3 regions of the Streptomyces sp. NPDC001156 genome follow, and region 1 is predicted to be linked to each of the others. Evidence: predicted binding sites of a transcription regulator. Region 1 holds the regulator's gene; each other region holds the start of a gene.
The links. The regulator HrcA, encoded in region 1, represses chaperone genes, less so after heat shock. The targets are predictions, from matches to a motif close to TTNGCACTCNGNNNNNCNGAGTGCNAA.
Positions count from the first base shown of each region.

Region 2: groL (chaperonin GroEL) is a predicted target of HrcA. The motif match lies at 6,442-6,468, and genes of this name have one in related genera.
Region 3: groES (co-chaperone GroES) is a predicted target of HrcA. The motif match lies at 7,473-7,499, and genes of this name have one in related genera.

Region 1 is NZ_JBSFJX010000003.1:12,218-22,321, forward strand. It holds gene ACWDA7_RS02325 (SpoIIE family protein phosphatase) at 1-1,198, shown strand, start outside; gene hemW (radical SAM family heme chaperone HemW) at 1,251-2,483, shown strand; gene ACWDA7_RS02335 (DUF3097 domain-containing protein) at 2,588-3,391, opposite strand; gene ACWDA7_RS02340 (MBL fold metallo-hydrolase) at 3,426-4,160, opposite strand; gene hrcA (heat-inducible transcriptional repressor HrcA) at 4,363-5,382, shown strand; gene dnaJ (molecular chaperone DnaJ) at 5,383-6,519, shown strand; gene ACWDA7_RS02355 (nitronate monooxygenase) at 6,827-7,900, shown strand; gene ACWDA7_RS02360 (16S rRNA (uracil(1498)-N(3))-methyltransferase) at 7,897-8,637, shown strand; gene ACWDA7_RS02365 (VOC family protein) at 8,653-9,045, shown strand; gene ACWDA7_RS02370 (hypothetical protein) at 9,175-9,735, shown strand; gene ACWDA7_RS02375 (S41 family peptidase) at 9,807-10,104, shown strand, end outside.
Region 2 is NZ_JBSFJX010000007.1:110,953-121,056, forward strand. It holds gene ACWDA7_RS06240 (MurR/RpiR family transcriptional regulator) at 1-539, shown strand, start outside; gene murQ (N-acetylmuramic acid 6-phosphate etherase) at 661-1,596, shown strand; gene ACWDA7_RS06250 (MFS transporter) at 1,713-3,200, opposite strand; gene ACWDA7_RS06255 (NADH:flavin oxidoreductase) at 3,354-4,478, opposite strand; gene groL (chaperonin GroEL) at 4,695-6,317, opposite strand; gene ACWDA7_RS06265 (cold-shock protein) at 6,734-6,937, opposite strand; gene ACWDA7_RS06270 (MoaD/ThiS family protein) at 7,387-7,662, opposite strand; gene thrC (threonine synthase) at 7,705-8,985, opposite strand; SAM riboswitch class I at 9,004-9,160, opposite strand; gene ACWDA7_RS06280 (glucosyl-3-phosphoglycerate synthase) at 9,390-10,104, shown strand, end outside.
Region 3 is NZ_JBSFJX010000077.1:30,156-40,259, forward strand. It holds gene tsaB (tRNA (adenosine(37)-N6)-threonylcarbamoyltransferase complex dimerization subunit type 1 TsaB) at 1-218, shown strand, start outside; gene rimI (ribosomal protein S18-alanine N-acetyltransferase) at 251-748, shown strand; gene tsaD (tRNA (adenosine(37)-N6)-threonylcarbamoyltransferase complex transferase subunit TsaD) at 741-1,838, shown strand; gene ACWDA7_RS29380 (hypothetical protein) at 1,835-2,092, shown strand; gene ACWDA7_RS29385 (LCP family protein) at 2,188-3,261, shown strand; gene ACWDA7_RS29390 (YciI family protein) at 3,420-3,776, shown strand; gene ACWDA7_RS29395 (RNA polymerase sigma factor) at 3,821-5,116, shown strand; gene ACWDA7_RS29400 (THUMP-like domain-containing protein) at 5,113-6,285, opposite strand; gene ACWDA7_RS29405 (polysaccharide deacetylase family protein) at 6,430-7,263, shown strand; gene groES (co-chaperone GroES) at 7,646-7,954, shown strand; gene groL (chaperonin GroEL) at 8,104-9,729, shown strand; gene ACWDA7_RS29420 (transposase) at 9,852-10,104, opposite strand, start outside.

The sequences.
Region 1 (10,104 bases):
GCTCGCCGACTGGTGCGCGGTCTGGCTGGAGGACGAGGCGACCGGCTGGCACCGGCCCGAGGCAGCGATCGCCGCCGGGCCCCGGCTCGCGCGCGTCTGGCACGGCAGCGAGAACCGCATCGAGGAACTGCGCCGCGCCCTGGAGAAGGATCCGCCCCGGCTGCCCGAGGCGGTGCGCTCCAGGGCGGTGCCCGTGCCCTGGCCGGGCGCGGCGCTCGGCCCGCGGGGTGCGACCGGGGCGGCGCTCGCGTACCGGCTGATCGCGGGCGGCCGGCCGCTGGGCACGCTCGTCATCGGGCGGGCCAGGCTGCTGCGTTTCCCCGACGAGATCACCGGGCTCGTGGAGGACCTGAGCCGCCGGGTGGCGCTGGCCATCGGCGCGGCCCGGCAGTACGCACGCCAGGCCACCATCAGCCGGGTGCTGCAGCGCGGGCTGCTGCCGGGCGCGGTCGCCGAGATCCCCCGGGTGCGCAGCGCGCTCGTGTACGAGCCCTGCGACAAGGGCGGCGGACCGAGCGGCGACTTCTACGACATCTTCCCGGCCGGCGCCGGACGCTGGTGCTTCGCCCTCGGCGACGTCCAGGGCAAGGGTCCCGAGGCGGCCGTCGTGATCGGGCTGGCCCGGCCCTGGCTGCGGCTGCTGGCCCGCGAGGGCTACGCGGTCCCCGACGTGCTGGACCGCCTCAACCAGCTTCTGCTGGACGATGCGACGGAGGCCTCCGACGCGGCGGCGCGGGCCCTGGTGGCCGCGGGCGCGCCGGTGCCGGTCATCGACGACGGCCCGCACGCCCGCTTCCTCTCGCTCCTGTACGGCGAGCTGGTCCCCTTCGAGGGCGGAGTGCGCTGCACGCTGGCCGCCGCCGGGCACCCGCTGCCGCTGCTGCTGGGCCCGAGCGGCGGCGTACGGGCCATGGCGCGGTCGCAGACGCTGCTCGGGGTCGTCGAGGACGTGGCGTACACCTGCGAGACCTTCGAGCTGCATCCCGGCGACAGCCTGCTCTGCGTCACGGACGGGGTGACCGAGCGGCGCAGCGGCCCCCACCAGTTCGACGACGAGGACGGGCTGGCTGCCGCGCTCGCGGGCTGCGCCGGGCTGAGCGCGGAGCTGATCGCGGAGCGGATCAGGAGGCTGGTGCACGAGTTCGGCGAGCAGCCGCCGGAGGACGACCTGGCGCTGCTGGTGTTGCAGGCGCAATGAGCGCCTCATCAGCACAGCCGGGTTGTCTCGGCGGTACGGGACAATGGGGGACATGCCTTCCGCACTCCCCGACGGCGAGCCCGTCCCCGACGACGGGGCGCTGCCCGCGCGCGCCCTGGCCGGAGCCGTCGAGCGCCCCCTCGGGTTCTACCTCCACGTGCCGTACTGCGCCACGCGCTGCGGCTACTGCGACTTCAACACCTACACCGCGACGGAGCTGCGCGGCACGGGCGGAGTGCTGGCGTCCCGCGACAACTACGCCGAGACGCTGATCGACGAGATCCGCCTGTCCCGCAAGGTGCTGGGCGACGACCCGCGCGAGGTCCGCACGGTCTTCGTCGGGGGCGGCACGCCGACGCTGCTGGCCGCGGAGGATCTCGTACGGATGCTGGGGTCGATCCGCGACGAGTTCGGGCTCGCGGACGACGCGGAGGTGACGACGGAGGCGAACCCGGAGTCGGTCGACGAGCGCTATCTGGCCACGCTCCGGGAGGGCGGCTTCAACCGGATCTCCTTCGGCATGCAGAGCGCGCGCCCGCACATCCTGAAGATCCTGGACCGCACGCACACCCCGGGCCGGCCCGAGGCCTGCGTGGCCGAGGCGCGGGCGGCGGGCTTCGAGCATGTGAACCTGGACCTGATCTACGGCACGCCGGGGGAGTCGGACGACGACTGGCGGGCATCGCTGGACGCGGCGCTGGGCGCGGGTCCCGACCACATATCGGCGTACGCGCTGATCGTCGAGGAGGGCACCCAGCTCGCGCGCCGCATCCGCCGGGGCGAGATTCCGATGACGGACGACGACGTCCACGCGGACCGCTATCTGATCGCGGACGAGGCGCTGGGGGCCGCGGGCTACGACTGGTACGAGGTCTCGAACTGGGCCACGTCCGAGGCGGGTCGCTGCCTCCACAACGAGCTGTACTGGCGCGGCGCCGACTGGTGGGGCGCGGGCCCCGGCGCGCACAGCCATGTGGGCGGCGTGCGCTGGTGGAACGTGAAGCATCCGGGGGCGTACGCGGCGGCACTGGCGGCGGGGCGGTCGCCGGGCGCCGGACGGGAGGTCCTGTCGGAGGAGGACCGCCGGGTGGAGCGCATCCTGCTGGAGCTGCGGCTGCGGGAGGGAGTGCCGCTGTCCCTGCTGCGGGAGGAGGGGCTGGCGGCGTCGCGCCGTGCCCTGGCGGACGGGCTCCTGGAGGAGAAGCCGTACGGGGAGGGACGAGCGGTGCTGACACTGCGCGGACGGCTGCTGGCGGACGCGGTGGTACGGGACCTGGTGGACTGATCACCCAGCCGGGGGAACCACTGCGGAGCAGCGGTTCGATCCGGTGCCGCTGCCGATCGTGGGGATCGACCTCGGCACCAGCCGGTTCGGCACCCTGCCGCCGCTCACGGTTGCGCCGTGGCGAAGTCGATCAGCTCCTCCACGCGGCCCAGCAGCTCCGGCTCCAGGTCCTTGTAGGACCGCACCCGCGACAGGATCCGCTGCCACGCCTCGCCCGTGTTCTCCGGCCAGCCCAGAGCCCGGCACACGCCCTTCTTCCAGTCCTGCCCGTGCGGGATGCGCGGCCACTCCGGGATGCCCAGGGCCGCGGGCTTCACCGCCTGCCAGATGTCGATGTAGGGGTGGCCCACCACCAGTGCGTGCTCGCTCGTCACCGACTCGGCGATGCGCCACTCCTTGGTGCCGGGGACCAGATGGTCCACCAGCACGCCGAGGCGGGCGTCGGGGCCGGGCGCGAAGGACGACACGATGGACGGCAAGTCGTCGACGCCCTCCAGGTACTCGACCACCACGCCCTCGATGCGCAGGTCGTCGCCCCACACCTTCTCGACCAGTTCCGCGTCGTGGCGGCCCTCCACATAGATACGGCCGGCGCGGGCCACCCGCGCGCGGGCCCCGGGGACGGCCACCGAGCCCGAGGCCGTATGCGTGGGACGCGCCGGAACCTTCGACGGGCGCACCAGCGTCACCACCCGGCCCTCCAGCAGGAAGCCCCCGGGTTCGAGCGGGAACACCCGGTGCTTGCCGAAGCGGTCCTCCAGGGTCACCGTGCCCGCCTCGCAGCGGATCACCGCGCCGCAGAAGCCGGTGCGCGGCTCCTCGACCACCAGACCGGGATCCGCCGGGACCTCCGGGACGGGCTTGGGCTTCTTCCACGGCGGAGTCAGGTCCGGCGAGTACTGGCGCATTCGGATGACGATAGGAGAAGCCGGAGGCCAGGTTCTACGACACGCCGAAACGCGCCGCCAACTCGTCGCGCTGCGCCCGCACGAACCCCGCGTCCACCACCGCGCCGTGCCCGGGCACATACACCGCGTCCTCCCCGCCCAGCTTCAACAGCCGGTCCAGGGCCGCAGGCCAGTGGGAGGGCACCGCGTCCGGGCCCGCCTGGGGGTCGCCCGACTCCTCCACGAGGTCGCCGCAGAAGACGATCTCCCGCTCCCCGGGGACGAGGACCACGAGGTCGTGGGCCGTGTGGGCGGGTCCCACGTTCGCCAGCAGCACCCGCAGCCCGCCCAGGTCCAGGGTCCACTCGCCCGAGACCTGATGGCGCGGAGGCACCAGGAGGTCGGCCGCCTCGGCCGCCACCTCCGCGTCCAGGCCGTTGCGCACCGCGTCCGCGACCAGTTCGCTCCGCTCGTGGACGAACACCGTGTCGATGCCCGCCGCGCCGAACGCCTCGGCGTCCGCGAAGGCCGCCGCACCGAAGACATGGTCGAAGTGGGGGTGGGTGAGCGCGAGATGGGTCACACGCCGGTCCCCGCCGAGGGTCGAGAGCAGCCGCAGCGCCTCGGTACGCAACCGCGCGCCCTCGCCTGGGCTGGAGCCCGCGTCGACCATCAGCGCCCCGTGCTCGCCGACCACCAGTCCCGCCGTGCAGTCCCAGCCCGGAAGCCGCGTGCGCCCCGCTCCCGGACCGAGCGCCTCCCACCCGGACCCTTCCCACAGCACCGTCATGCGCCGACGCTATCGGCAGGCGCCCGATCCGGCAGGACAGCCCAGGACAGGTCGGTACACGTCGGTACGACGGCGCCGCCCGGCCTTGCCGGGTGCGTACCCGACCGCCGTACACTTGCTCCGGGATGCTGGCACTCGTACACGCAGAGTGCCAGGGGAGCGTCAAGGGGACGACTCAGACGACTCACTGGAGGTGTGCGCGATGCTCAGTGAACGCAGGCTCGAAGTGCTGCGCGCCATCGTCCAGGACTACGTCGGTACCGAGGAGCCGGTGGGTTCCAAGGCGCTCACCGAGCGGCACCAGCTCGGTGTCTCCCCGGCCACCGTCCGCAACGACATGGCCGCGCTGGAGGAGGAGGGGTACATCGCCCAGCCGTACACCAGCGCCGGACGCATCCCCACGGACAAGGGCTACCGCCTCTTCGTGGACAAGCTCGCGGCCGTCAAGCCGATGAGCCCGCCCGAGCGGCGCGCGATCCAGAACTTCCTGGAGGGCGCGGTCGACCTCGACGACGTGGTGACGCGCACCGTGCGGCTGCTCGCACAGCTCACCCGGCAGGTCGCCGTCGTGCAGTACCCGTCCCTGACGCGCTCGACGGTGCGCCATGTGGAGCTGCTGTCGATGGCACCCGCGCGGCTGATGCTCGTGCTGATCACGGACACCGGCCGGGTCGAGCAGCGCATGATCGACTGCCCGGCGCCGTTCGGAGAAACGTCTCTCGCCGATCTGCGCGCGCGTCTCAACAGCAGGGTCGTGGGCCGCCGCTTCGCGGACGTTCCGCAGCTGGTCCAGGACCTGCCGGAGGCCTTCGACGAACCGGAGGACCGCGGCACGGTCTCGACGGTGCTCGCCACCCTTCTGGAGACGCTCGTGGAGGAGACCGAGGAGCGGCTGATCATCGGCGGCACCGCCAATCTCACCCGCTTCGCGCATGACTTCCCTCTCACCATCCGTCCCGTCCTCGAGGCACTCGAGGAACAGGTCGTGCTGCTCAAGTTGCTGGGAGAGGCGAAGGATCCGGCCATGCGCGTGCGTATCGGGCACGAGAACGCCCACGAGGGACTCAACTCCACGTCCATCGTCTCGGTGGGCTACGGTTCGGGCGGCGAAGCAGTAGCGAAACTCGGCGTGGTCGGACCGACCCGCATGGATTACCCGGGAACGATGGGAGCGGTACGAGCGGTGGCACGGTACGTCGGACAGATCCTGGCGGAGTCGTAAGTGGCCACGGACTACTACGCCGTACTCGGCGTGCGCCGCGACGCGTCGCAGGATGAGATCAAGAAGGCGTTCCGTCGGCTCGCCCGCGAGCTGCACCCGGACGTCAATCCCGATCCCAAGACGCAGGAGCGGTTCAAGGAGATCAACGCCGCCTACGAGGTCCTCTCGGACCCGCAGAAGAAGCAGGTCTACGACCTCGGCGGCGACCCCCTGTCCCAGTCGGGCGCGGCCGGTGCGGGCGGCTTCGGTGCGGGCGGCTTCGGAAACTTCTCCGACATCATGGACGCGTTCTTCGGCACGGCGTCGCAGCGCGGACCGCGCTCGCGTACCCGCCGGGGGCAGGACGCCATGATCCGGCTCGACATCGAGCTCGACGAGGCTGCCTTCGGCACGACGAAGGACATCCAGGTCGACACGGCCGTCGTCTGCAATACCTGCAACGGTGAGGGCGCGGCGCCCGGCACATCCGCGCAGACCTGTGACATGTGCCGCGGCCGCGGTGAGGTCTCCCAGGTCACGCGGTCCTTCCTGGGCCAGGTCATGACCTCCCGGCCGTGTCCCCAGTGCCAGGGCTTCGGCACCATCGTTCCGAACCCGTGCCCGGAGTGCGCGGGCGACGGGCGGGTGCGCTCGCGCCGGACACTCACGGTCAAGATCCCCGCGGGTGTCGACAACGGCACGCGGATCCAGCTCGCGGGCGAGGGCGAGGTCGGCCCCGGTGGCGGTCCCGCCGGCGACCTGTACGTCGAGATCCACGAACTGCCGCATTCGGTCTTCCAGCGTCGCGGTGACGACCTGCACTGCACGGTCACCATCCCGATGACGGCGGCCGCCCTCGGCACCAAGGTCCCGCTGGAGACGCTGGACGGCCTGGAGGAAGTCGACATCCGTCCCGGCACCCAGTCCGGGCAGTCGATCCCGCTGCACAGCCGTGGTGTCACACACCTGCGCGGCGGTGGCCGGGGCGACCTGGTCGTGCACGTCGAGGTACAGACCCCGTCGAAGCTGGACCCAGAACAGGAGCGGCTCCTCAGGGAGTTGGCGCAGCTGCGCGGCGAGGAGCGCCCGCAGGGCCACTTCCAGCCGGGGCAGCAGGGACTGTTCTCGCGGCTGAAGGACGCGTTCAACGGGCGGTGACCCGTGGAGTGGCCACCCGGCGTCGGTGACGCACCCGGCGCCGCGGTGGCCGTACTGGAGGCTGCCGTGCCGAAGCTCCCGCTTCGGCCTGAACGGCATCGTTCTCGATCTCTCCACTTCGCTCGAGCAGGGGTACTTCCTGACGGGCCGGTTGCGCCTGGACTGGGCTGAATCGTGCCGCCCGTGGACCGGATCGTGCCGATCGCGGACGTCCGGCCACCACCTCTGACCCGCTGCCTCTTCCCCTGGCATATGCCAGGGGACGGCCGGATTCGGACTTGTTCCAAGGACGTGGCAACATGCCGTCATGTCCTCCGCGCTGACCGATCTTCTCCGTCATCCGATCGTGCAGGCCCCCATGGCGGGCGGCGTCTCCGTCCCCGCTCTCGCCGCGGCCGTGTCCGACGCCGGCGGCCTGGGGTTCCTCGCCGCCGGCTACAAGACCGCCGATGGGATGTACCAGGAGATCAAGCAGCTCAGGGGGCTGACGGGCAGCGCCTTCGGGGTGAACCTGTTCATGCCGCAGCCCGACCACTCCGACCGCGCCGCCGTCGAGGTCTACGCCGAGCAGCTCGCCGGCGAGGCCGCCTGGTACGAGACCGAACTGGGCGATCCCGACAGCGGACGCGACGACGGCTACGACGCCAAGCTGGCCGTCCTCCTCGACAACCCGGTCCCCGTGGTCTCCTTCCACTTCGGGGTGCCCGAGCCGGGGGCCCTGGACTCCCTTCGGCGTGTGGGCACCTTCACGCTGGTCACCGCGACGACCGCGGACGAGGCCCTCGCGGTGCAGGAGGCGGGCGCCGACGCGGTGATCGTGCAGGGTGTCGAGGCCGGCGGCCACCAGGGCACCCACCGGGACATCCAGGAGAACGACGGGTCCGGCATCGGACTGCTCTCGCTCGTCGGGCAGGTGCGCGAGGTCGTACGGATCCCGATCGTGGCGGCCGGCGGCATCATGCGCGGCAGCCAGATCGCCGCGGTGCTCGCGGCGGGCGCGAGCGCGGCGCAGCTCGGCACCGCGTTCCTGGCCACGCCCGAATCCGGCGCGCACCCCCTGCACAAGCAGGCGCTGACCGACCCGCTCTTCGTCCGCACGGAGCTGACGCGCGCGTTCTCCGGACGCCCGGCACGCGGTCTGCTCAACCGGTTCATGCGCGAGCACGGGCCCTACGCGCCCGCCGCGTACCCCGAGATCAACCACCTCACCTCGACGCTGCGCAAGGCGGCCGCCAAGGCGGGCGACGCGCAGGGCATGGGGCTGTGGGCCGGGCAGGGGCACCGTCTGGCCCGCGAACTGCCCGCCGCGCAGCTGGTGGAGGTGCTCGCGGCGGAACTCGCGGCGGCGACAGCGTTGTCGAGGGGAGGTGCCGGGCGATGACGGCTCCCGTCTTCGTCGTGGAGCAACTCGACGGAATCGGACCGGAGTTCGTACTCGACGGGCCGGAGGGGCGGCACGCCGTCTCGGTGAAGCGGCTGCGGCCCGGTGAGGACGTGGTCCTCACCGACGGGCGCGGACGGTGGACCGAAGGGGTGGTGAAGGCGGCCGAGGGCAAGGACCGGCTGGTGGTCATGGACCTGGAGTCCCTGCATGAGGAGCCCCCGGCGCCCGTTCGCATCACCGTCGTCCAGGCCCTGCCCAAGGGCGACCGGGGCGAGTTGGCCGTGGAGACCATGACCGAGGTCGGGGTGGACGCGATCGTCCCGTGGGCGGCGGCCCGGTGCATCACGCAGTGGAAGGGCGACCGCGGGCTCAAGGCGCTCGGCAAATGGCGGGCAACCGCCCGGGAGGCGGGCAAGCAGTCCCGCCGGGTGCGCTTCCCCGAGGTCGCGGACGCGGCGACCACCAAGCAGGTCGCGGCACTCCTCGCCGAAGCCGATTTCGCCGCGGTCCTGCACGAGAGCGGCGACGAGCCCCTGGCGACCGTGGAGCTCCCCACCCGGGGTGAGATCGTGCTGGTCGTCGGACCCGAGGGAGGCGTCGCCCCGGAGGAGCTGGCGCAGTTCGGGGAGTCGGGTGCGCGGGCGTTCCGGCTGGGGCATACCGTCCTGCGGACATCGACCGCGGGGACCGTGGCGGCCGCGCTGCTGCTCGGCCGCACGGGCCGCTGGTCCTGACATCCGGGGAACGCCGTGGAACTCGCCCAAGTACGGCTGCTGGTCACCGACTTCCCCCGCTGCTACCGGTTCTACGCCGAGGTCCTCGGCCTCGAACCCCAGTCGGGAGCGGTGAACGGGCCCTACGAGAAGTTCAGCCCCGCCACCGGCTCGGCGGGCATCGCGCTGCAGGACCGGGCGATGATGGCCGGGATCCTCGGCGAACTGGGTGAGGAGCCGGTGGGCCACCGCTCACTGGTGGTGCTGCGCGTGGACGACCTCGACGCGTACTGCGAGCAGGCGACGTCCCGCGGCGCCACGGTGGTGCACGGTCCGGCCCCGATGACCGACCGCATGCGTGTCGCCCATCTCAGGGATCCCGAGGGGAACCTGATCGAGCTTCAGGAGTGGCTGCTGCTCCGCCCCTGACGGCGCGTCGGCAGAGGGCCCGCAGCGATTCCGCCCCATCGGAACCGCTGCTCGCACCGGGGAACACGGGCTCCCGGGTGGCCGTATGCGCCCTACCGTCGACGGCGCGAGGGTGGCAATCTGCCGTCCATGGTGGCATTGAGACGTATTGGGCGGCGGCCGGCGGGGCGGCGGGCCGTGGTGGTCACCGGCGTCGTGGCGGCCGTCATGGGCGGAGTCGTGGCCTGCCAACCCGGCGATCTCGGGTCCGTCTCGGTGGCGTACACGACCGACCGGACCGCCACACAGGAGTTGGAGCGGCAGCACGTGAAGGTGCGCTGGCTCAGCTGTACGGGCACCTACGGCAACGGCGGCAGGAGCGCCGTGTCCGCGAGGACGCCCGCGCCCTCCGAGACCACCGTCGTCACCGTCGACTGCCAGGGGCGCACGGACGACGACAGGGACATCACCGTCAAAGGCCGTGTCACCCGTGCCGTCGACGGCGCCTGCGTGCGCGGGGACTTGAGGGCCACGGTGGGCGGCAGGCAGGTGTTCCACGTCCGGGGCCTCGGCGACTGCCACGCGGCCACACCGGCGCCGCCCGTCTCCTTCCAGCCGGCCGCACCCGGGCAGCCCGGCCCAACCGTCACCGTGACGAGGACGATCTGGTGCCAGGGCGATCCCACCTGCTGGCCGGTGCGGGGCAAGTGACGGATGCACGGGACCGGATCATGTGGGGTAAACCCCTGTTCGAGAGCGGGATCGCTGCTTAGGGTGACCTGGTGACTCAGTCCGCATCGCGCGCGTATCTACGGTTCCCGCATCTGCACGGCGAGTTGGTCGCCTTCACCGCCGAGGACGACGTCTGGGTCGCTCCCCTCGACGGCGGCCGCGCCTGGCGGGTCAGCGCCGACAACGTCCCGGTCAACCATCCCCGCATATCTCCGGACGGTACGACCGTCGCCTGGACCTCGACCCGCGACGGCGCGCCCGAGGTCCATATCGCCCCGATCGACGGCGGCCCGGCCAAGCGCCTGACGCACTGGGGCAGTTCGAAGACCCAGGTGCGCGGCTGGACCC
Region 2 (10,104 bases), on a different contig from region 1:
CGGCGGCCGGAATCGACACCGTGCAGCTCGGAGCCGCGGTCGCGGCGCTCGCCACCGCTCGCCGCATCGACGTGTACGGCATCGGGGCGTCCGGGCTCGTCGCCCAGGACCTCGTCCAGAAACTGCTGCGCATAGGGCTCATAGCGCATGCGCCCAACGACCCCCATCTCGCGGTCACCAACGCCGTGCAGCTGCGCGCGAAGGACGTGGCGATCGCGATCACCCACTCCGGCTCCACCGGCGACGTGATCGAGCCGCTGCGCGTGGCCTTCGAGCACGGCGCGACGACCGTGGCGATCACCGGCCGCCCGGACGGGCCCGTGACGCAGTACGCCGACCACATCCTCACCACGTCCACGGCGCGCGAGAGCGAGCTCAGGCCGGCCGCGATGTCCTCGCGCACCAGCCAACTCCTCGTCGTGGACTGCCTGTTCGTCGGCGTGGCGCAACGGACGTACGAGACCGCGGCGCCCGCCCTGTCCGCCTCGTACGAGGCCCTGGCGCACCGTCACCGCCCACGCGGCGGAACGAAGCGGTGACGCTCCGCGGGAGGCCAGGACCGAACGAGGCAGTACGGCCGCGGGTCCCACGGCCGGTCACGCAGTTCCCGGCGCGCCAGCGAGGGCGCGACACCACACGCACCGGAAAGAGCCGTCCGTCATGACCTCCTCGTCCCGCCCCCGCGATCTCCGAGCCGAGCTGGAGACGCTGACCACCGAGGCGTTCCGGCCCGAACTGGCCGAGATCGACCAGCTGCCGACGCTGGAGATCGCGAAGATCATGAACGGCGAGGACGCGACCGTGCCGGCCGCAGTGGCCGCCCTGCTCCCGCAGATCGCCGCCGCGATCGACGACATCGCCGAGCGGATGGCCCGCGGTGGCCGCCTCGTCTACGCGGGCGCGGGCACCGCGGGACGGCTCGGCATCCTGGACGCCTCCGAGTGCCCGCCGACCTTCAACACGGACCCCTCGCAGGTGGTGGGCCTGATCGCGGGCGGCCCCGGCGCGATGGTGACCTCGGTCGAAGGCGCGGAGGACTCCCGGGAACTCGCGGCCGAAGATCTCGACGCGCTGGGGCTGACGGACCGTGACACGGTGGTCGGCGTCTCCGCCTCGGGCCGTACACCGTACGCCGTCGCGGCGGTGGAACACGCCCGGGCGCGCGGCGCACTCACGGTCGGCCTGTCCTGCAACGCGGACAGCCCCCTCGCGGCCGCCGTCGACCACGGCATCGAGATCATCGTCGGACCCGAACTGCTGACCGGCTCGACGCGTCTGAAGGCGGGCACCGCGCAGAAGCTGGTCCTCAACATGCTCTCGACGATCACGATGATCCGGCTGGGCAAGACGTACGGGAACCTGATGGTCGACGTCCGTGCCTCCAACGACAAGCTGCGGGCCCGCTCCCGCCGCATCGTGGCCCTGGCCACGGGCGCGTCGGACGAGGAGATCGAACGCGCCCTCGCCGCCACCGACGGCGAGGTCAAGAACGCGATCCTGACCATCCTGGGCGATGTGGACGGACCGTCGGCGGCCCGGCTGCTCGCGGAGAGCGGAGGACGGCTGCGCCTGGCGCTGGAGAAGGCGGGGAGCTGACCCCGGTCCGCAGCCTTCTCCAGCCGGAGAGCGGCGAGGGCCCCGCGCGGCTCGGCGCCGCAGAGGTACCCGGTACCTCATGCGCCGCCGGCCTGCGCATTCCTGCCGAAGCAGCGTCACGACGTGGCGCCGGAGACCTCACCTGCCGGTTCCTGCGCGCCTGCTCCCGTGGCGGACGAGGACCGCTCGTCGGCCGGGCCGCGGCGCGGGATGAAGGACGCCACGGCGAAGGCGATCAGTGCGGCACCGGCGCCGATGGCCAGGACGGTCTTGAAGCCGCTCTCCGCGGGCAGGGTGACGGGCCCAAGCGTGGTGGTCATGTGGGCGAGGATGACGCCGGCCACGGCGCTCGCGGTGGACGTACCGATGGACCGCATCAGGGTGTTGAGGCTGTTGGCCGCCCCGGTCTCGGACGCGGGCACGGCGCCCATGATCAGGGCGGGCATCGCACCGTAGGTGAAGCCGACACCGGCGCCGATGACACAGGAGACCAGCACGAAGTGCCAGACCTGGTCCATCAGCAGGATGTTGATTCCGTAGCCGGCGGCCACGATCAGCGAGCCGATCATCAGGGTGACCTTGGGTCCCTTGGCGCGTGAGACGGCGGCGGAGACCGGGGCCGTGGCCATCATCACCAGGCCGGAGGGTGCCATGACCAGGCCGGCCGTCAGCAGGGACTTGCCGAGGCCGTAGCCGGTGGCCGCGGGCAGCTGCAGAAGCTGGGGGATGACGAGGGACATGGCGAACATGCCGAAGCCGAGCGCCACCGAGGCCAGGTTGGTGACCAGCACCTGACGGCGGGCCGTGGTGCGCAGGTCCACCAGCGGCTGCTCGATGCGCAGTTCGAAGACGCCCCACACCACCAGGATCACGACGGCCGCGGCGAACAGGCCGAGCGTGGTGCCGCCGCTCCAGCCCCAGTCGGCGCCCTTGGAGACCGCCAGCAGAAGGCAGACCAGACCGGCCGCCATGCCGAGGGCGCCCAGCACGTCGAAGCGGCCACCGCTGCGCACCGCCGACTCCGGTACGAATACCAGGACGAGCACGGCCGCGACCGCACCGAGCACGGCCGAGGTCCAGAACAGCATGTGCCAGTCGAAGTTCTCGGCGATCACCGCGGCGGTCGGCAGACCGAGGGCGCCGCCGACCCCGAGAGAGGCGCTCATCATCGCGGTCGCCGATCCCAGCCGCTCGGCGGGCAGTTCGTCGCGCATGATGCTGATGCCGAGCGGGATGACGCCGGACGCCAGCCCTTGGAGGGCGCGTCCCACGATCACCGGCGTCAGGCCGTCGCTCAGCGCCACGGTGACCGAGCCCAGCACCAGCATGGCCAGCCCGACCAGCAGCATGCGGCGCTTGCCGTACATGTCGCCCAGCCGGCCCATCACCGGGGTGGCGACGGCGGCGGCGAGCAGGGTCGCGGTGACGGCCCAGGCCGTGTCCGACGACGAGGCGTTCAGGAGCTTGGGCAGCTCCGGGACGATGGGGATCACCAGGGTCTGCATCAGCGAGACCACGATGCCGCCGAAGGCGAGCACCACGACCAGGAGGTTCGATCCGGGTGCTGCGGATGCTCCGGCGGGCCGGGTGGGTGCGTCGGACATGGAAGGGCGCCTCCGTCGGAGTGCAGGCGTGCTTGACTCAGGCAACCTTAATCCGATTGATTGACTTAAGCAAGCTAAAAGGCGGGCCTCGGCGTTCCTCGTCCGGACGCCCGGCCACCCCGCGCCGCTCGGGCGCGGGGTGGCACGGGTCGCTCAGTGCAGGGTCTTCAGGGCTGCGGCGTCGTAGGGCTTCAGCTCGTCGAAGCGGCCCTCGAGGACCTTCCGCGCCCACTGCGGGTCCTGGAGCAGCGCGCGACCGACGGCCACCATGTCGAACTCGTCGCGCTCGAGGCGGTCCAGGAGGTCGTCGATCCCCTTGAGCGGGGCGCCCTCGCCCTGGAAGCCCTTGAGGAAGTCGCCGTCCAGGCCCACCGAGCCGACGGTGATCACCTGCTTGCCGGTCAGCTTCTTGGTCCAGCCCGCGAGGTTGAGGTCGGAACCCTCGAACTCCGGGAGCCAGTACCGGCGGGTGGAGGCGTGGAAGACGTCGACACCGGCCGCGGCCAGCGGGGTCAGGATCGCCTCCAGCTCGTCCGGGGTCTCGGCGAGCCGGGCGTCGTAGGCCTCCTGCTTCCACTGCGAGTAGCGGAAGAGGACCGGGAAGTGCGGCGAGACCGCCTCCCGCACGGCGGCCACGATCTCCGCGGCGAACTTCGTGCGGGCCACCGGGTCGCCACCGTACGTGTCGGTGCGCCGGTTGGTGCCCGACCACAGGAACTGGTCGAGCAGATAGCCGTGGGCGCCGTGCAGCTCGACGCCGTCGAAGCCGATCCGCTCCGCGGCAGCGGCACCCTCGGCGAACGCGCCGATGACATCGTCCAGGTCCTGCCGGGTCATCGCCTCGCCGGCGCCCTCGGTGCCGTCGAGGCGCAGTCCGGAGGGGCCGACGGCGGGCGCGTCCGCGAACGGCGGCTGACCCTGCCTGCGCACCATGCCGATGTGCCACAGCTGCGGCACGATCGTCCCGCCGGCCGCGTGCACCGCTTCGGCCACCTTGGCCCAGCCGGCCAGCTGCCCCTCGCCGTGGAACCGCGGGACGCGGTCGCTCTGACCGGCTGAGTCGTGGCCCACATAGGTGCCCTCGGTGACGATCAGGCCGACGCCGGCGGCCGCGCGGCGCTCGTAGTACGAGACCACGTTCTCGCCGGGGACGCCACCCGGCGAGAACTGTCGGGTCATGGGCGCCATGACGATCCGGTTCGGGACGGTCAGGCCATTCAGCGTGACGGGACGGGACAGGATCTGGGCCGCGCGGGAGGCGGAGGCGGGGGCAGTCACGTGGGGGAGCTCCTCGGCAGGGATCAGGCTGGGGGAACCAGCTGGTATGTGCACATGCATCGATAACCTTGCGTAGAAGACAACCCGTCCGGTCGGTATGGCATTCCGGCACGCAGGCGGCCCCGCGTGTGATCCCGGGCACGCCCGAGGGCGGCACCCCCTGTCTGAAGGGGGTGCCGCCCTCGGTCTGAAGGACGGTCGATCAACCGGGGTTGATCAGAAGTCCATGTCACCGCCCGGCATGCCGCCACCGGCGGGCGCGGCGGCCTTCTCCGGCTTGTCGGCGATGACGGCCTCGGTGGTGAGGAACAGCGCGGCGATGGAGGCGGCGTTCTGCAGCGCGGAACGGGTCACCTTCGCCGGGTCGATGATGCCTTCCTTGACCAGGTCGACGTACTCGCCGGTCGCGGCGTTCAGGCCGTGGCCCGGGGTCAGGTTGCGCACCTTCTCCACCACGACGCCGCCCTCGAGGCCGGCGTTGACGGCGATCTGCTTCAGCGGGGCCTCGAGCGCCAGCTTGACCGCGGCGGCACCGGTGGCCTCGTCGCCCTCGAGCTCCAGCTTCTCGAAGACCTGGGATGCCTGCAGCAGGGCAACGCCACCACCGGCGACGATGCCCTCCTCGACGGCGGCCTTCGCGTTGCGGACGGCGTCCTCGATGCGGTGCTTGCGCTCCTTGAGCTCCACCTCGGTGGCGGCACCGGCCTTGATGACGGCCACGCCGCCGGCCAGCTTCGCCAGGCGCTCCTGCAGCTTCTCACGGTCGTAGTCGGAGTCGCTGTTCTCGATCTCGGCGCGGATCTGGTTCACCCGGCCGTTGACCTGCTCCGAGGAGCCGGCGCCGTCGACGATGGTGGTCTCGTCCTTGGTGACGACGATCTTGCGGGCGCGGCCCAGGAGGTCCAGGGTCGCGTTCTCCAGCTTGAGGCCGACCTCCTCGGAGATGACCTCGCCGCCCGTGAGGATGGCGATGTCGCCGAGCATGGCCTTGCGGCGGTCACCGAAGCCCGGGGCCTTGACGGCGACGGACTTGAAGGTGCCACGGATCTTGTTGACGACCAGGGTCGACAGGGCCTCGCCCTCGACGTCCTCGGCGATGATCAGCAGCGGCTTGCCCGACTGCATGACCTTCTCCAGCAGCGGGAGCAGGTCCTTGACCGACGAGATCTTCTGGTTGGCGATCAGGATGTACGGGTCGTCGAGGACGGCCTCCATACGCTCCATGTCGGTGGCGAAGTACGCCGAGATGTAGCCCTTGTCGAAGCGCATGCCCTCGGTGAGCTCCAGCTCGAGACCGAAGGTCTGCGACTCCTCGACGGTGATGACGCCTTCCTTGCCGACCTTGTCCATGGCCTCGGCGATCAGCTCGCCGATCTGGGTGTCGGCGGCGGAGATGGAGGCCGTGGAGGCGATCTGCTCCTTGGTCTCGACGTCCTTCGCCTGCTCGAGCAGGGCGGCGGAGACGGCCTCGACGGCCTTCTCGATACCGCGCTTCAGGGCCATCGGGTTGGCACCGGCGGCCACGTTGCGCAGGCCCTCGCGGACCAGCGCCTGGGCGAGCACGGTAGCGGTGGTCGTACCGTCACCGGCGACGTCGTCCGTCTTCTTGGCGACTTCCTTGACCAGCTCGGCGCCGATCTTCTCGTACGGGTCCTCGAGCTCGATCTCCTTGGCGATGGAGACACCGTCGTTGGTGATCGTGGGGGCGCCCCACTTCTTCTCGAGGACGACGTTGCGGCCCTTCGGGCCGAGGGTCACCTTGACGGCGTCCGCGAGCTGGTTCATGCCGCGCTCGAGGCCACGCCGCGCCTCCTCGTCGAACGCGATGATCTTGGCCATGTGAAGTGGTCCCTCCAGGACTGGGGGTGATTACTTCGGACCGCGCCCGCGCCCGCGACGGACGGCCCCGGCCGGAGGTTCCTTGCCCCACCCGGTCCGTGGCCTCACCGACCCGGTCCTTCTTTTGTCACTCTCACCTTCAGAGTGCTAACGCCAATGATTAGCACTCGCCCCCTCCGAGTGCAAGGTGCGCCCGCGGAGCGGGCTCGTTAAGGGGTGGCGGGCGGGCGCGAGGTGCGCCCGCGGAGCGGGCTCGTTGAGGGGTGGCGGGTGGGCGCGAGGGGGTATTCAGGTGAACGCGGGCTGACCAGGGCGCGCCCGCGCGGCCCCCGCCCGGGGCAAACCGAGGGGCTCGTACCCCGAACCGGGATACGAGCCCCTCGACACGTCGAACAGTTCAGTCGTCGGCGCGTTCTTCAGCCGGCCAGTCGGACCATGTCCGCCTGCGGCCCCTTCTGACCCTGCGAGATCTCGAACTCGACCCGCTGGCCCTCTTCCAGGGTGCGGTAGCCGTCCATCTGAATCGCGCTGTAGTGGACGAAAACATCCGCACCACCGTCGACCGCGATGAAGCCGTACCCCTTCTCCGCGTTGAACCACTTGACGGTGCCCTGAGCCATGCCTAACTCCCCTATTACTGGCCCTTGCACAGATCCACACTTCGCGGACCCGGGTCAGACCTCACCCCCCAACGGTTGGGGGCGTGCGCCGGAACGCGTCGACCGCGGCTGAATGTATCTGTCCAACTGCCGTCTGCAACAGGTCAATCGGACGAGAATTCCGGGCAAGACCGGTCGGGAATGTACGGAGAATTCATCCGAATTCAGGGCAAGTCGGGCCCTGCAAAAGGAGCGAATGGCTCAAAAACCCTGCCTACTTTGGCTACTTCTTATCGGCCTACGGCAGGAACTCAGAGCACCCGGCGAGGAAACCGGGAGCGGGTTCCCCAACTGTACCGTGCTCAACCATGCAGAATTGCCCCCTCCGCTTGTCTCACGGAGAGGGCAATTCGATGAACTCTCGGTGACCTGAGTTACCGAGGGTAATGATCGGGCGGGCCGAGTGACCGTCAGCCGCCCGCCACCGCCGGGATGATGGAGACGCCGGCGCCGTCGGGCGTCACGGTTTCGAGACCCTGCTCGAAGCGGACGTCGTCGTCGTTGACGTACACGTTGACGAAGCGGCGCAGCTTGCCCTGATCGTCCAGGACGCGGGCGGCGATGCCGGTGTGGTTCTTCTCCAGGTCGGCGATGACCTCCGCCAGGTTCCCGCCCTCGGCGGGAACCTCGGCCTGGCCGCCGGTGTAGGGGCGCAGGATGGTCGGGATGCGGACAGTGACGCTCATGGGGTGTGACCTCCGGTGGGGTACGGCCGGCGGGACGGGTGCTCAGACGAGCCCGGCCGCACGGAAGGAGTCCAGGTTCGGGCGGATCGTGGCGGTGAGCCCGGTGCCGGCCACCGCGTCCAGCGTCTTGAGACCGTCGCCGGTGTTGAGGACGACCGTCGTCTTCGCCGGATCGAGGACACCGCTCTCGATGAGCTTGCGCGTGACACCGACGGTCACGCCACCGGCCGTCTCGGCGAAGATGCCCTCCGTACGGGCGAGCAGCTTGATGGCATCGACGATCTGATCGTCCGTCACATCCTCCACCGCACCGCCCGTGCGGCGCGCGATGTCGAGGACGTACGGGCCGTCGGCCGGGTTGCCGATCGCCAGCGACTTGGCGATCGTCTTCGGCTTCTGCGGCCGTACGACGTCCTGGCCCGCCTTGAAGGCGACCGACACCGGGGAGCAGCCCTCGGCCTGCGCCCCGAAGATCTTGTAGGGCGTGTCCTCCACGAGCCCCAGCTTGATCAGTTCCTGTAGCCCCTTGTCGATCTTCGTCAGCTGCGAGCCGGAAGCGATCGGAACCACGATCTGGTCGGGCAGCCGCCAGCCGAGCTGCTCGGCGATCTCGTACGCCAGGGTCTTGGACCCCTCCGCGTAGTACGGACGGAGGTTGACGTTGACGAAGCCCCAGCCCTCGCCGGCCGGGTCGCCGATCAGCTCGGAGCAGAAGCGGTTCACGTCGTCGTAGTTGCCCTCGATGCCGACGAGCTGACCGCCGTAGACCGCGGCCATGACGATCTTGCCCTGCTCCAGGTCGTGCGGGATGAAGACGCAGGAGCGAAAGCCGGCCCGTGCCGCCGCGGCACCGACCGCGCCCGCGAGGTTGCCGGTGGAGGAGCAAGAGAGGGTGGTGAAGCCGAAGACGCGCGCGGCCTCCAGCGCCTGGGCGACCACGCGGTCCTTGAAGGAGTGCGTGGGGTTGCCCGAGTCGTCCTTCACGTACAGCCCGCCGGTCACGCCCAGCTCACGCGCCAGGTTGTCCGCCTTGACGAGCTTGGTCCAGCCCGGGTTGAGGTTCGGCTTGCCGGCGACGTCCGCCGGGACCGGCAGCAGCGGCGCATAACGCCAGATGTTGGCGGGGCCGGCCTCGATGCGCTTACGCAGTTCCTCGGTGTCGTAGCCCGAGAAGTCGTACGCGATCTCCAGCGGGCCGAAACACTCCTCGCAGGCGAAGACCGGGCCGAGGGGCACCCGGTGGCCGCACTCACGACACGAGAGAGCCGCGGCGGGACCGAGATTCACGGAGTCGGTGGTGCTTGCAACTGTCTGCACAGCCATGTCAGGCGAGGCCCTTTCTCCTCATCTTCCTCACGACGCATCTCGCCGTGAGACGGATTTGGCACCTTCCCTAGCCGGGAGCCTCGCGAAGACGATCAGGAGCGATCTACGAGAACCGACTGGAGGGTTGCCGGGGCTTCATCGGGCCGTGTCCCTCTGCCCCTCTGGATGAGCGGTATGCGGTTGTTTCACCGTGGTGAGCGACGGCGACCCCCGACATGCGATGGTCACCGGCGTTGTTCAAGACTGTAACCGAAGGCCAGGACAGTTGAGAGAGTCGTCCGAACCGCGAGATGGACGGATCACCACCCGCACCCCATGGGAGTCCCACTCGGGGATCTCTTCCGATCTCTTCCGATCTCTTCTGCCGACCACCGCCGTACGAACGTGAGGAGCCGCAGACTGTGCTGGAAGAAGTCGAGCGCTGGCTGAGCACCCGCTCCTGGTCCCTCGCCGATCGCCCGCTCCACCAGACCCTGGCCGCGAAACGCTCGTCCGGTTCAACGGTCAGTGTGGTGCTGCCCGCGCTCAACGAGGAGGAGACGGTCGGCGACATCGTCGCCGCCATCCGCCACGACCTCATGCAGAAGGTCCCGCTCGTCGACGAGATCGTCGTCGTCGACTCGGGCTCAACCGACCGCACCTCCGAGGTCGCCGCGGCAGCCGGCGCGAAGGTGGTCCACCGCGACGCGATCCTGCCGCGGATCCCGGCCGTGCCCGGCAAGGGCGAGGTGCTGTGGCGGTCCCTGCTCGTCACCCGTGGCGACATCGTCTGCTTCATCGACGCGGACCTGAGGGAGTTCTCCTCGGAGTTCGTCTCCGGAATCGTGGGCCCACTGCTCACCGACCCCGGCGTGGACCTGGTGAAGGCGATGTACGACCGGCCGCTCGGCGCCACGGCCGGCCAGGGCGGACGTGTCACGGAGATGATGGCGCGCCCGCTGCTCAACATGCACTGGCCCCAGCTGGCCGGATTCGTACAGCCGCTCGGCGGCGAGTACGCGGCCCGCCGTTCCCTGCTGGAACGGCTGCCGTTCCCGGTCGGGTACGGGGTGGAGCTCGGCATGCTGGTCGACGCCCTGCACCTGGTGGGCCTGGACGCCCTCGCCCAGGTCGACG
Region 3 (10,104 bases), on a different contig from region 1:
CGGTCTCGGGCCTGCCCGCCGTTGGGGCCGGCGCGCTGCTCTACCCGGACACCTTTGCGCAGGCGCGGGAGCCCGAGCACGTCTCGGCGGCCGCGCTGGCGTCCCTGGCGGCCGAGAAGCTCGCGGCCGGCGAGGAACTGCCCGCCCCCCGTCCGCTGTATCTGCGCCGCCCCGACGCGCAGGTGCCCAAGAACTACAAGGTGGTCACCCCCAAGTGACGGCCGCACCCGTGACGCCCACGCTGCGCGAGATGCGCTGGTGGGACATCGATGCCGTACTCGAGCTGGAGAAGGACCTGTTCCCCGAGGACGCCTGGTCCCGGGGCATGTTCTGGTCCGAGCTGGCGCATTCCCGGGGCTCGGAGGCGACGCGGCGGTATGTCGTGGCCGTCGAGGGCGAGCGGATCGTCGGGTATGCGGGGCTGGCCGCCCAGGGCGACCTCGGTGACATCCAGACCATCGCCGTCTCCCGGGACCTCTGGGGCACGGGGCTCGGCGGACAGCTGCTGACCGAACTGCTGCGGGCGGCGACCGCGTTCGAATGCGCCGAAGTCATGCTCGAGTGCCGGGTCGACAACGTGCGCGCCCAGAAGCTCTACGAACGCTTCGGCTTCGAGCCCATCGGCTTCAGGCGCGGCTACTACCAGCCGGGGAACGTGGACGCCCTGGTGATGCGGCTGACCACAGCGCCCGACGGCGGCTCCGCCGCGGGCACCTCCTCCGTACAAGGAACCGAGAACAATGGCTGACGAACCCCTGGTTCTGGGGATCGAGACCTCCTGCGACGAGACCGGTGTCGGCATCGTCCGCGGCAACACCCTCCTCGCCGACGCCGTCGCGTCCAGTGTCGACGAGCACGCGCGCTTCGGCGGCGTGGTGCCGGAGGTCGCCTCCCGCGCGCACCTCGAGGCGATGGTGCCCACGATCGACCGCGCGCTGAAGGACGCAGGGGTGAGCGCGAGGGACCTGGACGGCATCGCGGTCACCGCCGGGCCCGGGCTCGCGGGCGCGCTGCTGGTCGGCGTCTCGGCGGCGAAGGCGTACGCGTACGCGCTGGGCAAGCCGCTCTACGGGGTCAACCACCTCGCCTCCCACATCTGTGTGGACCAGCTGGAGCACGGCGCGCTGCCGGAGCCGACGATGGCTCTGCTGGTGAGCGGCGGGCACTCCTCGCTGCTGCTGTCCACGGACATCACCTCCGACGTCCGGCCGATGGGCGCGACGATCGACGACGCGGCCGGCGAGGCCTTCGACAAGATCGCGCGCGTACTGGACCTCGGTTTCCCGGGCGGTCCCGTCATCGACCGGTACGCGAAGGAGGGCGACCCGGGGGCGATCGCCTTCCCGCGCGGTCTGACCGGTCCCCGTGACCCCGCGTACGACTTCTCCTTCTCCGGCCTGAAGACCGCCGTGGCCCGCTGGATCGAGGCGAAGCGCGCGGCGGGGGAGGAGGTGCCGGTGCGCGATGTGGCGGCGTCCTTCCAGGAGGCCGTGGTGGACGTGCTGACCCGGAAGGCGGTGCGGGCCTGCAAGGACGAGGGCGTCGACCATCTGATGATCGGCGGCGGTGTAGCGGCCAACTCGAGGCTGCGCGTGCTGGCCCAGGAGCGCTGCGAGGCGGCCGGGATCCGGCTGCGGGTGCCCCGTCCCAAGCTGTGCACGGACAACGGCGCCATGGTCGCGGCGCTCGGCGCGGAGATGGTCGCGAGGGGACGGTCCGCGTCCGACTGGGACCTGTCGGCGGACTCTTCGCTGCCGGTCACGGACCCGCATGTGCCGGGCACTTCGCACTCCCACGACCACGTGCACGAGGTGAGCCGGGAGAACCTGTACTCATGACGGTCGCACTGATGTGGGAGGCCCGGGCGGCCGCCGGACGCGGCGAGGAACTGCTGTCCTGGGCGCTGGCCCAGGAGTTGACGCCGTCGCCACTGCGCCGTGAGACGTTCCGGGCGCCCCAGGACCGCGTCCTCGTCATCACCTGGTGGGACGCGGACGACACCGCCGACCTTCCCGAACTCCCCGAACCAGGCGAGGAGTTCGTCACCCGGCCGGTGCACCGCTGGCGCTTCGAATCGGTGGCCACGGCCTGATCCCGGGCTGAGACCCCGGTGAGAAAGGTGAGATTTTCTGAAGAATGGTGCCCAGGAATCCCTGCTCACCATAATTCGGATTTACGTTCCTCCGCGTGACTTCAGAAGACGAGCGCGGGGACGGCAACGGGGACACCGAGGGACACAGCGGCCGGCGGCCGCGTCTGGTCAAGGCCGTCGGCGCCGTACTGGCCTGCGGCCTCGTGCTCGCGGTGGCGGGTGCGGGTGCGGGCTGGGCGTATTGGCACCTGAACGACAACATCCGAAGCGTCGACATCGACGGCGCGCTGGGCACCGGCCGTCCGGTGCGCGCGGCGGCGCCCCCGGCCGCCTCGGCCTCCGCGTCCGCCTCGCCCCTGCCCGGCGGCGCCCTGAACATCCTCGTCCTCGGATCGGACTCGCGCAGCGGCGAGGCCAACGCGGCACTCGGCGGCGGCCACAGCTCCGGTGCCCGCTCGGACACGGCGATGGTCGTGCACATCGACGCGGGCCGTACCGCGGCGACGGTGGTGAGCATTCCGCGCGACACCCTGGTCACCCGGCCTTCCTGCCCGCTCGGCTCGGGCGGTGCGACGGCGGTGACGTACAACGCCATGTTCAACAGCGCCTACTCGGCGGGCGGCCCGGTCTGCGCGGTCAAGACGGCGGAATCGATCACGGACATCCGGATGGACCACTACCTGGAGATCGACTTCTCGGGTTTCGCGAAGCTGGTCGACGCGCTCGGCGGGGTCACGGTCACCACCGGCCAGGACATCGACGACGACAAGAGCCATCTGCATCTGAAGGCGGGCACCCACCACCTGGACGGCGAACAGGCCCTGGCCATGGCCCGTACACGCCACGGCATAGGCGACGGCAGCGACCTGGGCCGCATAGGGCTCCAGCAGCAGCTGGTGAAGGCGTTGCTGGAACAGATCGCCTCGAGAGACCTGCTGACCGACCCCGGCAAGCTCTACCAGGTCGCCGACGCCGTCACGGGCAGCCTGACCACCGACACCGGCCTCGACTCGCTGCCGGAGCTGATACGCCTCGGCGAGAGCCTGAAGGGCCTGGCGGCGAAGAACGTGAAGACGGTGATGATGCCGGTGGTGACGGCCCCCTCGAACCCCAACCGAGTGGTCGCGAAGGAGCCCGCGGCGAGCGGGCTGTGGGCGTCGCTGCGGTGAGGCGCCGACCGCAGACGCGCCTCTGACCTGGGCGAACAGCTCCGGGAAAAAAATTCTTCGAAAAAAGTCCCCGTGTCGTGTCGATCCGCGTCGCCCTCGTTCGACGCACTGGGTGAGAGGCCGGGAGGAGCCCGGCTGTCACACCTGAGGAGACACCAATGCCGCGCTATCTGTCGCTTGTGCGCATCGACGAGACCACCGCGCCCGCCGAGGGCCCGAGCCCCGAGCTGATGCAGCGGATGGGCGAGCTCATCGAGGAGGTCACCAAGGCCGGGGTGATGCTCGACACCGCCGGCCTGACGCCGACCGCGCAGGGCACCCGGGTGCGCTGGGAGGGCGGGAAGATCTCCGTCACGGACGGCCCGTTCACCGAGTCCAAGGAGGTCGTGGGCGGTTACGCGATCATGCAGTGCAAGGACAGGGCCGAGGCCATCGAGTGGACGACCCGGTTCCTGAAGGTCCACGAGGAGTACTGGACGGTGACCTGCGAGGTGCGGGAGATCGCCGAGGGGTGACACCGCCTTGGCGCCCGGCCGCCGGGGGTGTTGCATGGTGGGTTGTGGAACAGCAGCCCACCGCCGCCCCGCCCCCCGACGGCCCCGCCGGTGCCATCGAGACCGTATTCCGGATCGAGTCGCCCCGTGTGATCGCCGGCGTCGCCAGGATCGTCCGGGACGTCGGCATCGCCGAGGAACTCGCGCAGGACGCGCTGGTCGCCGCGCTGGAGCAGTGGCCGCGGGAGGGGGTGCCCGACAATCCCGGCGCCTGGCTGATGGCCACCGCCAAGCACCGCGCGATCGACCTCGTCCGCCGTCGCGAGCGGTATGCGCGCAAGCTCGCCGAGGTCGGGCGGGAACTGGAGACGGCGCCGTACCACATCGACGAGCCCGCCGACCCCGAGGACATCGACGACGATCTGCTGCGGCTCGTCTTCACCGCCTGCCACCCCGTGCTGTCCGCAGAGTCCCGGATCGCGCTCACCCTGCGTCTGCTCGGCGGCCTGACGACGGCCGAGATCGGCCGGGCGTTCCTCGTGCCGGAGGCCACCGTCGCCCAGCGCATCGTCCGGGCGAAGCGGACGCTGGCCGCAAAGGGCGTGGCCTTCGAGGTGCCGTACGGGCCCGAGCGGGAGGCGCGGCTCGGGTCCGTCCTCGAGGTCATCTACCTGATCTTCAACGAGGGGTACGCGGCCACCGCCGGCGACGACCTGCTGCGCCCCGCCCTGTGCGAGGACGCGCTGCGACTGGCCCGGGTGCTGGCCGAGTTGATGCCCAAGGAGCCCGAAGTGCACGGCCTGGCCTCGCTGCTGGAGTTCCAGGCCTCCCGCGCGGCCGCCCGCACCGGACCGGACGGCGGGCCCGTGCTGCTCGAGGACCAGAATCGGGCCCGCTGGAACCGCCTGCTCATCGCCCGCGGCATCGCCGCCCTGGGCCGCGCCGACACGGTCGCCACCGGCGCCCCGGGCCCCTACGTTCTCCAGGCCGCGATCGCCGCCTGCCACGCGCACGCCTACGCCTACGAGGAGACGGACTGGGCGCGCATCGCCATCCTGTACGGCCTGCTGGCCGCGCGGACGCCCTCGCCGGTCGTCGAGCTGAACCGGGCCGTCGCCGTCTCGATGGCCGAGGGCCCCGGCCCGGCGCTGGAGATCGTCGACCGTCTCACCGCAGAACCGGCCCTGCGCGACTACCACTTGCTGCCGAGCGTCCGCGGCGATCTGCTGGCCCGCCTGGGGCGCACGGCCGAGGCCGGGGCGGAGTTCGAGCGCGCCGCCGGCCTCGCCCGCAACGAACGGGAACGGGAGCTGCTGCGGGCACGGGCGGAGGCATGCCGCCGGGCAGGGAACTCCGGCTAGACCCGGTGCCCCAGGAGCATCGTCGGCGCGCCCGCCACCCGGGTCAGGAACACGGTCAGCGCGTGGGGCCCGTGCGGTTTGGGCAGGACCTTCCGGCGGAGTTCCTCCGGCTCGACCGCGGAACCGCGCTTCTTCACGGTCAGGACCCCGACCTCCCGCTCCCGCAGCAGCGCCTTCAGTCTCTTCACGTTGAAGGGGAGCCGGTCGGTGATCTCATACGCGGTGGCGTACGGCGAGTGGCGGTGCTCGTCCGCCGTCACATACGCGATCGTCTCGTCGATCAGCCCGCCGTCCAGCTCCTTCGCCACCTCCGCCACCAGGTGCGCACGGATCGCCGCGCCGTCGGGTTCGTAGAGGTAGCGGCCGGGCGTGCGCACTGGCGGATCGGGCAGCCCGCGGCCGTGCAGCACGCGCGGACCCGGCAGCAGGGTGGCCCGTACGTGGCCCGGCTGTGTGCCGAACCAGAGCACCGCCTCCTTCACGTCCCCGCCGTCCGAGATCCACTCGGCCTCGGCACCGGCGGGCACCGCCTCGTGCGGAATGCCCGGGGCGACCTTCAGCGCGGCGTGCGGCGCCTTCTGGGCCGTCGCCACGGCCCAGGACAGCGGGGGTGAGTACGCCTCCGGGTCGAAGATCCTGCCGCGCCCGCCGCGCCGCGCCGGATCCACGAAGACGGAGTCGTACGGGGACACGTCCACCTCCGTGACGTCCGCCTCGCGCACCTCGATCAGCGCGGACAACCCCAGCGCGTCCGCGTTCGCCCGTGCCACCGCCGCCGTCGACGGATCGCGGTCCACGGCCAGGACCCGGATCCCGGCCCGGGCGAACGCGATCGCATCGCCGCCGATGCCGCAGCACAGATCGGCGACGGAGGCCACGCCAAGGGCCCGCAGCCGCTCGGCGCGGTGGGCCGCCACCGCGGCCCTGGTGGACTGCTCCACGCCGTTCGGGGTGAAGAACATCCGTTGCGCGTCCTCGGCGGCGAACTTCGCCGCCGCCCGTTCGCGCAGCCGCGCCTGTGCGAGGGCCGCCGAGACGAGCTCGGCGGGGTGCGTACGGCGCAGCCGGGTCGCGACGGCCAGTTCCTGCGCGGGGTCGGTGCCGCGGACCTCGTCCAGGAGGGCGCGGCCCTCGGGGGTGAGAAGGGAGGCGAAGGAGAGGTCGTTCACGGGATCATTGTCGGCCAGTCGATGGACGGTGTGTGTCCGGCCGCGGTGTCGGCCCGCCGCGGCCGTCCGCGGCTGGAAGGATCCGACACCATGCGGTCCGTACGACAAAAGTACAAAAAGCGCGTAAAGCACCTCTGTGGACCAGTGAAGTTGCCGCTGATCGAGTCCCCGCTTTCGGCGAGGAAGGTGCGGCCCCTGATCGCCGGGGCGCTCGCCGTCGCGCTCCTGTCCGGCTGCGCCCAGTCCGTGGACCCCATCGAACGGCTGGGCAGGAAAGCGGCGCAGAAGGTGCACCGGCCGCACAGGCGGATCGACCGTACGTTCCGCCACTGGGGTCTCACCGCCCCGCTCGCCCCGGCACCCCGGCCGGCTCGTCCCCGGGCCGGCAGTGCGGGCCGGCCCGGAGCGGGGCTGCCGGAGGTCCTCGACCATGTCCCCACTGATGACAGGGTCGTCTTCCTGACGTACGACGAGGGCGTCCAAGACGATCCCCGGTTCGCCGACATGGTCCGTGAACTGCGGCTGCCGGTCACTGTGTTCCTCACGGACCGCGCCGTGGAACCGGGACTCGCGCACGTCGCACGGCTCCGGGAGGCCGGTGCGGCCATCCAGAACCAGACCATGGACCACACCCCGCTGCGCGGCCGCACCTACGACGAACAGCACACCGAGATCTGCGGCCAGCGAGACCGGCTGGAGGCCCGCCTCGGCCTGCGCCCCCGCCTGCTCCACCCGCCCTACGGCGCCTACGACCGCACCACGCTCCGCGCGGCCGCGGACTGCGGCATCACGGCCCTGGTCCTCTGGCGCCCGGCATCGGAGCGGCACGGCAGGGGCAGGTTGGTCTGCGCGGGCGACATCGTCCGCCCCCACGAGCCGAGCCGTCCCCTCGCCTCCGTGACCGTAGAGACGAGCCACCTCCTGCGGCGCATCCAGGCGAGGGGGCTCACGGTGGCCAGCCTCGAGGACTACGTGTAGTCCGCTCGCGCGCCGCGCCGAGCGCGCGTGCCCCGGAGACCCGGACGGTACGGAGCCGGGCATTCCGCGGGCCTGCCCGGCGTTCGAGGACAAGGCGGTTCAGGCCGATGAAGAGGGTCAGCCGGCGCCGTCGCCGTCCGTAAGGCACCGCCCCGGGACGCCGGACACAGGCCCGGCGACCCCGGCCGACCACGCCGCGACGCGGGCGACTGGCACTCCGCTTGACCGAGTGCTAATCGCGGTCATAGTCTCGGCCCTGGCACTCGCCACTGGAGAGTGCCAACAAAGCGACGGGCAGGTCCGGCACCCGCGACGACGGATCGACCTGGTCGCCACCTCAGACAGTTGACCCCGTGAGATCTCCGAAGGGGGAGGTCGGATCGTGACGACCACCAGCTCCAAGGTTGCCATCAAGCCGCTTGAGGACCGCATCGTGGTCCAGCCGCTGGACGCCGAGCAGACCACGGCCTCTGGCCTGGTCATTCCGGACACCGCCAAGGAGAAGCCCCAGGAGGGCGTCGTCCTGGCCGTGGGCCCGGGCCGCTTCGAGAACGGCGAGCGCCTTCCGCTCGACGTCAAGACCGGCGACATCGTGCTGTACAGCAAGTACGGCGGCACCGAGGTGAAGTACAGCGGCGAGGAGTACCTCGTCCTCTCGGCTCGCGACGTGCTCGCGATCATCGAGAAGTAATTCACCGAAGAAGACTGTTTCGAGCTGCGCCCCTGGCCCCCGCGACCGATGATCAGCCGGGCGCCGGGGGCGCGGTTCGTTCTTCACCGCGATGGCGGCCGTCCTGCGGAGGCGGCCGATGATCGCATTCGAGAGGACTGAAACGCTCCATGGCGAAGATCCTGAAGTTCGACGAGGACGCCCGTCGCGCCCTCGAGCGCGGCGTCAACAAGCTTGCCGACACGGTCAAGGTGACGATCGGCCCCAAGGGTCGCAACGTCGTCATCGACAAGAAGTTCGGCGCGCCCACCATCACCAACGACGGTGTCACCATCGCCCGTGAGGTCGAGGTCGACGACCCGTACGAGAACCTCGGTGCCCAGCTGGTGAAGGAGGTGGCGACCAAGACCAACGACATCGCGGGTGACGGTACAACCACCGCCACCGTGCTCGCCCAGGCGCTGGTGCGCGAGGGCCTGAAGAACGTCGCCGCGGGTGCCTCCCCGGCCGCCCTGAAGAAGGGCATCGACGCCGCCGTGGCCGCGGTCTCCGAGGACCTCCTCGCCACCGCGCGCCCGATCGAGGAGAAGTCCGACATCGCCGCCGTCGCCGCGCTGTCCGCTCAGGACCAGCAGGTCGGCGAGCTCATCGCCGAGGCGATGGACAAGGTCGGCAAGGACGGTGTCATCACCGTCGAGGAGTCCAACACCTTCGGTCTGGAGCTGGACTTCACCGAGGGCATGGCCTTCGACAAGGGCTACCTGTCGCCGTACTTCGTGACGGACCAGGAGCGCATGGAGGCCGTCCTCGACGACCCGTACATCCTCATCCACCAGGGCAAGATCGCCGCCATCGCGGACCTCCTGCCGCTGCTGGAGAAGATCATCCAGGCCGGCTCCTCCAAGCCGCTGCTGATCATCGCCGAGGACGTCGAGGGCGAGGCCCTGTCCACCCTCGTCGTGAACAAGATCCGCGGCACCTTCAACGCCGTCGCCGTCAAGGCCCCCGGCTTCGGCGACCGCCGCAAGGCGATGCTGCAGGACATGGCGGTCCTCACCGGCGCGACCGTCATCGCCGAGGAGGTCGGCCTCAAGATCGACCAGGTCGGCCTGGACGTGCTGGGCTCCGCCCGCCGCGTGACGGTCACCAAGGACGACACGACCATCGTCGACGGCGGCGGCAAGTCCGAGGACGTCGCGGGCCGCATCGGCCAGATCAAGGCCGAGATCGAGACCACGGACTCCGACTGGGACCGCGAGAAGCTCCAGGAGCGCCTCGCCAAGCTGGCCGGCGGCGTGTGCGTGATCAAGGTCGGCGCCGCCACCGAGGTGGAGCTGAAGGAGAAGAAGCACCGTCTGGAGGACGCCATCTCCGCGACCCGCGCCGCGGTCGAGGAGGGCATCGTCTCCGGTGGTGGCTCCGCGCTGGTCCACGCCTCCAAGGTGCTGGCCGAGGGCCTCGGCAAGCAGGGCGACGAGGCCACCGGTGTCGCGATCGTCCGCCGCGCGGTGGTCGAGCCGCTGCGCTGGATCGCCGAGAACGCCGGCCTCGAGGGCTACGTCATCGCCTCCAAGGTCGCCGAGCTCGAGAAGGGCCAGGGCTACAACGCCGCCACCGGCGAGTACGGCGACCTGATCAAGGCCGGCGTCATCGACCCGGTCAAGGTCACCCGCTCCGCCCTGGAGAACGCCGCCTCCATCGCCTCCCTGCTGCTGACGACCGAAACCCTGGTCGTCGAGAAGAAGGAAGAAGAGGAGCCGGCCGCGGCCGGCCACGGCCACGGTCACTCCCACTGATCCAGGCGCCAAGCCGTACTGAGCGAGGCCCGGCACCCCTTCGGGTGCCGGGCCTTCGCCCTGCCTAAGAGTTATCCCGTCATGCGGAACGGGCCGTGGTCTCCTTGCCGGCCAACCCTCGGTTACCGGATTTCGAGCTTCAGGTTGTGGAGTGCGGCAACTCCCGTGACGGCGTGGTTGATGCCGTCGTCTTTGCGTCGGCGCTGTCGAAGGACCTGGTGGTCTTTGAGGCGGGCGATGGTGTGTTCGGCGACGGCGCGGCGCCGGCGGAAGCGGTGGTGGTTGCGGTCTTTGATGATGCGGCCGTCTGGGCCACGTCGTGGTGTGCGGATGCGATCGCTGCCGCGATACCCGCCGTCGCCGGAGAGCCTGGGG